One region of the Comamonas jiangduensis genome, then DNA from elsewhere that is predicted to be linked to it. Evidence: riboswitches for the same ligand, from Rfam matches in the RefSeq annotation. Region 1 holds a riboswitch; the other holds the start of a gene.
What was found. A riboswitch is a leader RNA that binds a small molecule or an ion and turns the genes downstream of it on or off. The one in region 1 is predicted to bind cobalamin.

Region 1 (4,958 bases):
ACTGGCGCTTTGTGGCGGCACGCCTGCGGGTGTACACCGAAAAGGTGGGCAACGCGCTGACGCTGCCCGACTATTTCACCAACCGTTTTGAAGACCAAAGCAGCTTGCTGCGCATCGTCACGGCGGTGGTGATTTTGGTGTTTTTCACCATTTACTGCGCCTCGGGCGTGGTAGCGGGTGCGCGGTTGTTTGAGTCGATGTTTGGCATGGATTACCAGACCGCCCTGTGGGTGGGTGCGGTGGCCACCATGGCCTATGTGTTCATCGGCGGCTTTTTGGCCGTGAGCTGGACGGACACCATCCAGGCGGCCCTGATGATTACGGCGCTGATCCTAGCGCCCTTGATGGTGATTTACGCCGATGGCGGCGTGGCGGCATCGGCTGATGTGATTGCAACTGCACGCCCCGGCGCGTTTGACATGGTGGCCAATCTGGATGTGATTGCCATCGTCTCGCTGCTGGCCTGGGGCCTGGGCTACTTTGGCCAGCCGCACATTCTGGTGCGCTTCATGGCGGCAGAGTCGGTCAAAACCATTCCCAACGCCCGCCGCATTGGCATGACCTGGATGGTGCTGTGCCTGGGTGGCGCAGTGGCCGTGGGCTTTTTTGGCATTGCCTTCTTTGGCGCACGCCCCGAGATTGCCGCAGGCGTGAACGCCAACGCAGAAACGGTGTTCTTGGAAGTGACCAAGCTGCTGTTCAACCCCTGGCTGGCGGGCGTGCTGCTGGCGGCGGTGCTGGCGGCGGTGATGTCTACCTTGTCGTGCCAGTTGCTGGTGTGCTCCAGCGCGCTGACGCAAGACATCTACAAAACCTTCTTGAACAAAACCGCCAGCGACCAGCAACTGGTGTGGTTTGGCCGCGCCATGGTGTTTGCGATTGCCGTGGTGGCCATCGTGATTGCGCAAGACCCCAACTCCAAAGTGCTGGGCATGGTGAGCTACGCGTGGGCCGGCTTTGGCGCCGCGTTCGGGCCGATTGTGCTGTTCTCGGTGCTGTGGAAGCGCATGACCCGCAACGGCGCACTGGCGGGCATGGTGGTGGGCGCTGTCACCGTGCTGCTGTGGAAGAGCTATGGCGTGCCCATGAAGGACGTTTATGGCATCTTCCGTCTGTATGAAATCGTGCCCGGTTTTGTGCTGTCGTCGATAGCGATTGTGGTGGTCAGCCTGATGGGCAAAGCACCTTCGGCGCAGATGCAAAAAATTCACGCCGAGGTCGACCAAGAAGTGGCTGCACACGGTCAGTAATGGCGTTGCACCCCCGTTGTGGCCCTTGGGGCCTGCGGGTGCCGGGGCCGCAACTGCGGCTCGGTGTTTGAGGAGTAAAAATGGCTGCCAGCGCTGATGTAGATTGCGCTGGCAGCTATTTTTTTGTGTGCGTAAAGCTTCAGATCCAACCGAAAAAAGCGGCGGTTTGTGGGCGTCGCCAGTGCCGGGTTGTTAGATCGCTGCGACAAGGTGGGGCTGACAAGCGGCATAGAATCGCTGCTTTTGGTGCTCGCAACGTCGTTCTGACGTTGCAGTTAAACGGGAAACATGGATACGCAGGCGCTTGCGCGCCCACGTATTGCATGTACTGCCCCCGCAACAGTGTGTGCATGGGTTCTCAGGAACCAGCCTGTCCGCTTTGCCACTGGAGCTGATTGCTCTGGGAAGGCTGTGACAGTCGGTGCATCAGTCTGGATACCGGCCAAAAAAGGTTCGGCTCTCACCCAGAGTCGGTGTTGTGTGAAGCACGGCGGGGACGCCTGTGCCAACTGATGTGAACTCCATGAAAAACTTTGATTCCTTCTCGCTGGAAGGTACGTCTGCACGCGCTTGTGCGCGCTTTCCTATGGCTGCTGTGGCGCTGGCCGCTTTGACTTTGGCCCAGTCTGCCGTCGCGCAAGACGCCAAGATGGCTACGACGGTGGTGACGGCAACACGCTCTGAAACCAAACTGGATGAAACGCTGGCGGATGTGCGCGTCATTACGCAAGAGCAGATCAGCAATTCGGCTGGGCGTTCTCTGGCCGAAGTGCTGCAGCGTTTTGCCGGTGTGCAGATGTCGAGCAATGGCGGGCGCGGTAATACGCAGAGTGTTTCTATCCGCGGAAGCAAGCAAGTGATTTTGCTGGTGGACGGCGTGCGCTTTGGATCTGTGACGGATGGATCGCCCTCGTTGTCCTCTTTGCCACTAGAGAGTATTGAGCGCATTGAGGTGGTGCATGGCCCTGCTTCTGCGTTGTATGGCAGCGATGCGATTGGCGGTGTCATTCAAATTTTCACCAAACAGGGCAAGGGCGCCAAGCAGGCATTTGTGCCTTATGCGTCGGCCACTGTGGGTCAATCTGCCTACAAGGACGCGAGCGCAGGGTTTGCGGGTGCACAGCAAGGCTGGAATTACAGCCTGAATGTGGCACGGGTATTGGATCCAGGCTTTTCTTCGACGAATGCGAAAAGTGGCTCTTTCAACGCAGACAAAGACAAGTACCACCAAACTTCGGTCACGGCGGCTTTGGGCTATGCATTCAATGATGCTTGGCGCCTGGATGCCAACTTGATGCGCGCCGACGGCTATGCGGAGTTTGACAACGGCGCCACCAAAGCTTCGTGGGTGGATTCCGATGCAGGAACAGGCCAACTCAAGCTGACAGGCAAAGTTAACGATATCTGGACAACCAGCTTGAGCACATCGTCGTCGAGTGACAAGTTGCGCTCCTATGACCGTGCGTTGGTGACCAAGGTGCTCACCGATTCGCTGTACCAGACCAAGCAAAAAGAATACAAGTGGAGCAACGAGTTCAAGACCCCCGTTGGTATCGCCATTGCGGGAGTGGAACGACTGGAGCAAAAAGTCAATTCCACGACGGAATACGACAAAACCAAACGCACCACGGATGCTGTTTACGCAGGCTTGAATGGCAGCTATGACCGTCATAGCTGGCAAGTGAATGTGCGCAGCGATGACAACTCGCAATTCGGTCGCTTTGAGACGTGGGGCATTGGCTATGGCTTCCAGCTGCTGCCCTCTTTGCGTGCTTATGCCTCGCGTGGCAAGAGCATCAATGCGCCCACGTTCAATCAGCTGTACTGGCCTGCAGACCCTATGTGGGGCGGTGGTGGCAACCCCAATCTGCAACCGGAAGAGGGACGGAATACGGAGTTGGGGCTGCACTGGACGCTGGACGGCCATGCCTTCAAGTTGGCGCGCTTTGACAACAAGGTGAGCAACCTCATCGTGTGGGGGACGACGGTTGAAAATATTGATCATGCCCGGATGAAGGGCTGGTCGCTGGGATACAGCAAGTCGCTGGATACGTGGCAATTTGCGGCGTCCTACGATTACCTTGATTCCCGCGACAGTCTCGGTGAGCGCATTACACGCCGTATGCCAAAGCAGCAAGCCACTGTCTCGGTAGACAAAACATGGGGTGCTTGGAAGCTGGGTGCCAATGCCTTGTACGTGGGTAATCGCACCGATCTGTTTGGATACCCTTCCAAGAAGGTCGTGCTCAAGAGCTATGCCACGTTGGATGCTTATGCTGAATACAAGTTTGCAAAGGAATGGGCAGTGCAAGCACGTGTTGCCAATCTGACCGACAAGCAATACGAAACGGCGTATGGCTATAACCAGCGTGGCCGTGCAGGCTATCTGACTTTGAAGTGGTCACCCCGCTAATTCTTGTCAGCCCCGGCTTGGTGCGGTGCACCAAGCCATCAGCCAAGCGCACAGATTTGCTTCTGTGCGCTTTTTTGTGGGCGCTTGCTGGGGTTTGCCCGTAGAGGTTTTATGAAATCAAGCAAAAACTGGGATGAGGTCTGCTACCCCTTCATCCACGAAACCGCATCGCTGTGCGACTTTGAAGTGACGACGGATGAGTGGTGCACGCTGATTGGGATGGCCTTTTCGGCAACGCCCGCAGACTTGGCTGACATTGCCGAAGATCTCGCGCACATACAACCACTGGCTTTTCATGTGAATGGATCGATTCGCGGCAAGCTGGCGATTGAAGAGGCCGATGTGCAGTGGGTGCTGCAGCGCATGCAGCACTACCGCCAGGCGTTGGGCGAGCGCGAGCATGTGTTTGTGCTTCCACGCGGTACAGCACCTGTGCCGCAATTGCACCAGGCACGATCGGCGGCGAAAAAGGCGATTCGTGCGATGGTGCGTGTAGCGCAAGAGGGGCGTGACGTGCCAGAGGTGTTGCCACGCATTTGCAATGCGTTGTGCAATCTGTTTTTTCTCATGACGTTGACGGTGAATAGGCGCCGAGGGCTGGAAGAAGTGCCCTTCGTGAGCAAGAGCTACAAAGCCCGCTAGGGCCTAAAAAACTCAGCGCGTATGCACCACGCTGGCATCGATTTCCCCGTAGACCGTGATGCCGCTGGGGGTGTTGGCGGTCGTATCAGAGGCGGGGTAGTAATCACGGTGCGCGCAGCCACCCAGCGTGAGTGCGATGGCGATCCCAAGAAAGTGAAGGTGTTTCATAGCTTGCCCTTTGGGGTCAAGACTAACGGAAACACCGGGGCTGTGGCGTAAGCAGGCGTATCCAGGCGAATGCCTTGGCATACGCATGTGTATGCAGTCTGGGGCGGCGTACCTGGCCTCTCCTGCAAACCTTGGTGCCCTCGGTTTGCTTGGGGTGCAGGGGCTGGCCGGACGTCTGCGTTACGCGCGCGGTGGGATACAGGCCAAGGCCGCTTGCACCACGTTCATGGTGGCCAGTGGGTCGTCACACGCAATCGGGTGGCGCTGGGGCATGCTGCGCAGCCAGGTGATTTGGCGCTTGGCCAGCTGGCGCGTAGCGGCAATGCCTTTTTCGCGCACCAGGTGCATATTGATGTCGGGCGTGCCTTTGCGCGCTTGCCAGTCCAGCTCTTCCCAGACTTGGCGGTAGCCCACACAGCGCATGCTGGGCAGGTCAGGGTTCAGGTCGCCGCGGGCGCGCAGGGCTTTCACCTCGTCAATAAAAC
Region 2 (4,958 bases), on a different contig from region 1:
TTGCACGGTGTCCAGTAGCGTCAGGCCGGTGAACACGCGGATGGTCAGCTGCTGCTCGTTGGGGCGCAGCGTGGCCCAGGATGGAATGTCGTTGGACAGTGGCACCTTTTCGGGCAGCCAGAAGTTGGCGGTGACGCGGTTCCAGATTTCGAGGTCTTTTTCGTCCTCAATGCGGTTCCAGTTGATTGCTTGGGTCAGCAAGGTCATAGCGTTCTTTCAATCGTTGTCATCACAAGGTGCAGGACACGCAGGCGCTCTTGACCTCGGTGCCTTCCAGCGCAAGCTGGCGCAGACGGATGTAGTAAATGGTTTTGATGCCCTTCTTCCAGGCGTAGATCTGCGCCTTGTTGATATCGCGGGTGGTAGCGGTATCGGGGAAGAACAGCGTCAGGGACAAGCCCTGGTCCACGTGCTCGGTGGCTGCGGCATACACGTCGATGATGGCGTTGGGGCCAATCTCGTAGGCGTCGCGGTAGTAGGCCATGTTGTCGTTCGAGAGGAACGGCGCAGGGTAGTACACACGGCCAATCTTGCCTTCCTTGCGAATTTCGATGCGCGAGGCAATCGGGTGGATCGACGAGGTGGAGTTGTTGATGTAGCTGATGGAGCCTGTGGGTGGAATGGCCTGCAGGTTGCGGTTGTACAAACCGTGTTCCATTACATCGGCCTTGAGTTGTGCCCAGTCTGCGCGCGTAGGCAGCTGCATGCCATTTTTGGCGAACAGCGCGCGCACGGTCTCCGAAGTGGGCAACCAGTCGCGGCTGATGTATTTGTCAAAATAGCTGCCGCTGGCATAGGTGGACTGACTAAAGCCCACAAAGCGCTGCTTTTTCTCCTGTGCCAGCAGGCAGGAAGTGCGCAGACAGTGGTAGGCCACGGCAGCGAAGTAGACGCTGGTGAACTCCACTGCTTCGGGCGTGTCGTAGTGCACTTTTTCACGGCCCAGGTAGCCGTGCAAGTTCATTTGACCCAGGCCGATGGCGTGGCTGTCGTCATTGCCTTGGCGCACCGAGGGTACTGAGTTCACGGCACTCATTTCAGAGACGGCCGTCAGCGCACGGATAGCGGTTTCCACGGCGTCGCCCAGGTTGCCGCTGTCCATCACGGTGGCAATGTTGAGTGAGCCCAGATTGCAGGAGATGTCGTTGCCAATTTCCTCGTAGTTGAGGTCTTCGTTCAGCACCGAGGGGGTGTTGACCTGCAAGATCTCCGAGCACAGGTTGGACATGTTGATGCGCCCGGCAATCGGATTGGCACGGTTGGCTGTATCTTCAAACAGGATGTAGGGGTAGCCGGACTCGAACTGAATTTCCGCGATGGTCTGGAAGAACTCGCGCGCCTTGATCTTGGTTTTCTTGATGCGCGGGTCATCCACCATGGCCTTGTAGTGCTCGGTCACCGAGATATCGGCAAACGGCTTGCCGTAGACGCGCTCCACGTCGTACGGCGAGAACAGGTACATGTCCTCGTTTTTCTTGGCCAGCTCAAAGGTGATGTCTGGAATCACCACGCCCAGCGACAGCGTCTTGATGCGGATCTTTTCGTCGGCGTTTTCGCGCTTGGTGTCCAGAAAACGCATGATGTCCGGGTGGTGGGCATTCAAGTACACCGCACCTGCGCCTTGGCGTGCGCCCAGCTGGTTGGCGTAGGAGAAGCCGTCTTCCAGCAACTTCATCACAGGAATGACGCCAGAGGACTGGTTTTCAATACCCTTGATGGGGGCACCCAGCTCGCGTAGATTGCTCAGCAGCAAGGCCACGCCACCACCGCGCTTGGATAGCTGCAGGGCCGAGTTGATGCCGCGGCCAATGCTTTCCATGTTGTCTTCCAGGCGCAGCAAGAAGCAAGACACCAGCTCGCCACGCTGGCGCTTGCCGGCGTTCAGGAAGGTGGGGGTGGCAGGCTGAAAGCGGCCCGCGATGATCTCGCCCATCAGCTTCATGGCCAGCTTTTCATCACCCCGCGCCAGGGCCAAGGAGACCATCACCACGCGGTCTTCGAAGCGCTCCAGATAGCGCTTGCCGTCACGCGTTTTCAGGGTGTAGGCCGTGTAGTACTTGTAGGCGCCCAAGAAAGTGGGAAAGCGAAATTTCTTGGCATAGGCGGCCTTGAAGATGGCCTCCACAAAGGCCGGGGTGTAGGCATCCAGCACCTCGCCTTCGTAATAGTCTTCGGAGCGCAGGTAGTCCAGCTTTTCTTCCAGCGAGTGGAAGAACACGGTGTTTTGGTTGACGTGCTGCAGAAAATATTGGCGTGCTGCCATGCGATCCGCATCAAACTGAATTTGGCCTTTGTCATCCGGCAAATTCAGCATGGCATTCAGCGCGTGAAAGTCCAGCTTGGTCGAAGTAGGGGTCATGGGGGTCATAACGCAGCGTCCAAGACGTTGGGAATAGGGTTAATGAGAAAGTGTTGGTCGATGTGCTGCAGGCGCTGCCAATCCGTGCTGGTGCCAGCCATCTCCACGCGGTGCAGCAAAGGCACTTGGCATTTGTGCGCAATCACGTCACCGGCTTGCGCAAAGGCCACGCCGAAGTTGCGATCACCGCACGCCACCACGGCGCGCAACCACTGACGACGCTCCGGCGCGTTCAAAAAACGGATCACCGCCTTGGGTACGGCGCCTTTGCCTGCGGCATCACCAAAAGACGGTGTGACCAAGATGAAGGGGCTGGTGATGACGGGCATGTCGTCTTCCACCAGGCGCGGAATGCGCGTGCCGGCCAGCCCGGCATTGCGCAGCAGTCGTTCGGTATTGCCAGTTTTGGAGGAGTAGAAGACCCAGCGCGCCATCTCAGGCGGTGGTCAGCGCGGAAAGGCGGTCAGGGCGGAAGCCACTCCAGTGCTCTTCTCCAACTTGCACCACGGGCACTTGGCGGTAGCCCCAGGACTGAATCAGGGTGGCTGCAGCGGTGTCTTGCGTCACGTCGATGACTTCGTACTCGGTGCCTTGGCGGTCCAGAGTGCGCATGGTCATGGAACATTGAACGCAATTGGGTTTGGAGAAAATTTTGATCATGAAGCCTACAGGAACTACCAAAACGGGCGCGGTGCAGGGCTCAGATGCAAGTCAGCACGCATGACGGCGCATTGCGCAGCAAAAGGCTGCGCCAAAGCATATGCGTGCAGAAGATGTACTGCCACCCAGGCGACCCCGCCTGTACAGATAAAGAAAGCGCGGCAGCCAGGGCTGCAAGCGCTGCGTGTTGGCCGGTATCCAGACTGTGGGTAGGGGTGACACTCCTTCCCGAAGAACAAACCTCAGTGGCTGTCCGTGTCACTTTGCGTGCAAGCCAAACTTGCAACGCACCGCACTTACTGTTGCGGGGGCAGTTCAGGTTAGGGCGCAGAACAAAGCGCCTCCTGATTCCCGTTTAACACCGTGTCTGAGGGGCTCAGATTGGTGCACCAACGCGTTCAATTCTAAGCCGAATCGCCGGTGTAAATCGCCTGATGAGCCGGTCGCAAGAGACGTGCGCAAAGCGCGCCAAAGTGGTATGGGTGGCGCCGTTGGCACCGCACGTTTCAGAAAGGGGAGCGAACTTTTTTATTTGAATTCACGGGCTTGCACCATGAAAGAGTGCAGGTCTCCCGAGTCACTTTCGTTGTTTCGGATGCCCAAATAAATTTGCTTGGCGCTGCCTTTGGGGCCCATCTTTATAGGGGTAATCAGTAAATTCTCCGCATACTCTTGCACCAGCCACCGAGGCAGGGCACTCACCCGCGTCCGCTGGCCACCAGCTTGCCTCGTGATGTCAGTGGTTTCAATGGTCTTGTGCTTCTTGGGCGTGATGACTGCAGGCAATAAAAACTGTTTGTAGATGTCCTGGCGCTCGATGGGCACAGGGTAGGTCATCAAGGTTTCTTTGGCCAGATGTTGGGGCTCGATATAGGGCTTGGAGGCCAGGGGCGGTCGCTGGCTGCTACCAAAACTTGTTCCTAGCCAAACACTTCCTCAAACCGCAGCCTCGGTTTGAACACCGGATCGGGGGGGGGCAGCAAATCAATTTCAAAGCCCTGTAAGGCGCCGATGCCGCCAAACTGAAATTTCTGGCGCATGTCCACATCCACATCCACATCCACATCCACATCTGGCGATTGTTGCAAGTAGGGTCTCACCATCTTGAGCAGCCACTCGTAGCACGTATGACACTCCATAGCAATCCGCAGCGCGCAGCGTTCACCATGTGCAAACTGGGCCAAGCGTTCTTCGGCCGGTTGCAACTGCTGTAACACCCGCTGGGCGCCAGTCCGCGACGCGTTTTCACTTTCAAAACCGGTGGCACCTGTCCGCTGTGGACTGTGTATGAGGCCTTCGCTCAACCAAGCAGCATCTTGCCGCATTTGGCTGGCATGCCCGACGGGCGTGTGTCTCTCTGGGTGGCAAGGTGTATTCCAAAGGTTGGGATTTGCGCAACCAAGAAGCAACCACACCGGTTGGCATGGGTGCAAAGTGTGCGAGTGCCAGTTATGCCCCCAGCGGGCTTTTCCGTTTGTGGGCAAAGCTTTGCAAGCGAATGAAACCCAAAGGGGTTTTGTTCCTTACGCTTAGGGCGTGTCACCCAAGCTTGAGCAGGCCATTGAAGGGTTTTGACAGGGATGCAAGGCAAGGCGCAGTAGTGGCGCAGCAAAACTGCAGCATTGCCTGCCGCTACAACGCAGCAGACCGCCTCCATTATTCAATGCCCTGATGTGAAAGTTTTCTAGGGTAACTCCATAAAGCTACCTCCATGCTCTGCTGCATGGGGGGCCGGGTGCATGAAAGCGCAGCATTGCACGCCTGCTTGGCGGGCCTTGTCAGGGTGAGGCGCCTCCCCATACGTCAAAAAAATATTGACAGCAGTGTGGGCTGTTCAAGGGGGGCTCAAGGGTGATCCAAAGTAGGACAAGAGGTTCCGCCAGCGATCTGCTTAATGCGTTTCACGATGTAGGAGATGTGACATCCGACATGGAATCAG

Region 2: it holds a riboswitch for cobalamin, as region 1 does, so the genes downstream of both, nrdH (glutaredoxin-like protein NrdH) here and QEP12_RS16430 (TonB-dependent receptor domain-containing protein) in region 1, are expected to answer to the same signal.

Annotation. Positions count from the first base shown of each region.
Region 1 covers NZ_JARXOV010000027.1:5,635-10,592, reverse strand. Annotated here, with positions in the region: gene putP (sodium/proline symporter PutP) at 1-1,250, shown strand, start outside; cobalamin riboswitch at 1,478-1,711, shown strand; gene QEP12_RS16430 (TonB-dependent receptor domain-containing protein) at 1,774-3,663, shown strand; gene QEP12_RS16425 (cobalamin adenosyltransferase) at 3,775-4,305, shown strand; gene QEP12_RS16420 (hypothetical protein) at 4,318-4,473, opposite strand; gene miaA (tRNA (adenosine(37)-N6)-dimethylallyltransferase MiaA) at 4,654-4,958, opposite strand, start outside.
Region 2 covers NZ_JARXOV010000022.1:62,367-67,324, forward strand. Annotated here, with positions in the region: gene nrdF (class 1b ribonucleoside-diphosphate reductase subunit beta) at 1-207, opposite strand, end outside; gene nrdE (class 1b ribonucleoside-diphosphate reductase subunit alpha) at 230-2,368, opposite strand; gene nrdI (class Ib ribonucleoside-diphosphate reductase assembly flavoprotein NrdI) at 2,365-2,793, opposite strand; gene nrdH (glutaredoxin-like protein NrdH) at 2,795-3,019, opposite strand; cobalamin riboswitch at 3,192-3,428, opposite strand; gene QEP12_RS17075 (type 2 periplasmic-binding domain-containing protein) at 3,548-3,844, opposite strand; gene QEP12_RS17080 (hypothetical protein) at 3,940-4,107, opposite strand; partial or broken gene QEP12_RS15485 (short-chain fatty acyl-CoA regulator family protein) at 4,245-4,552, shown strand.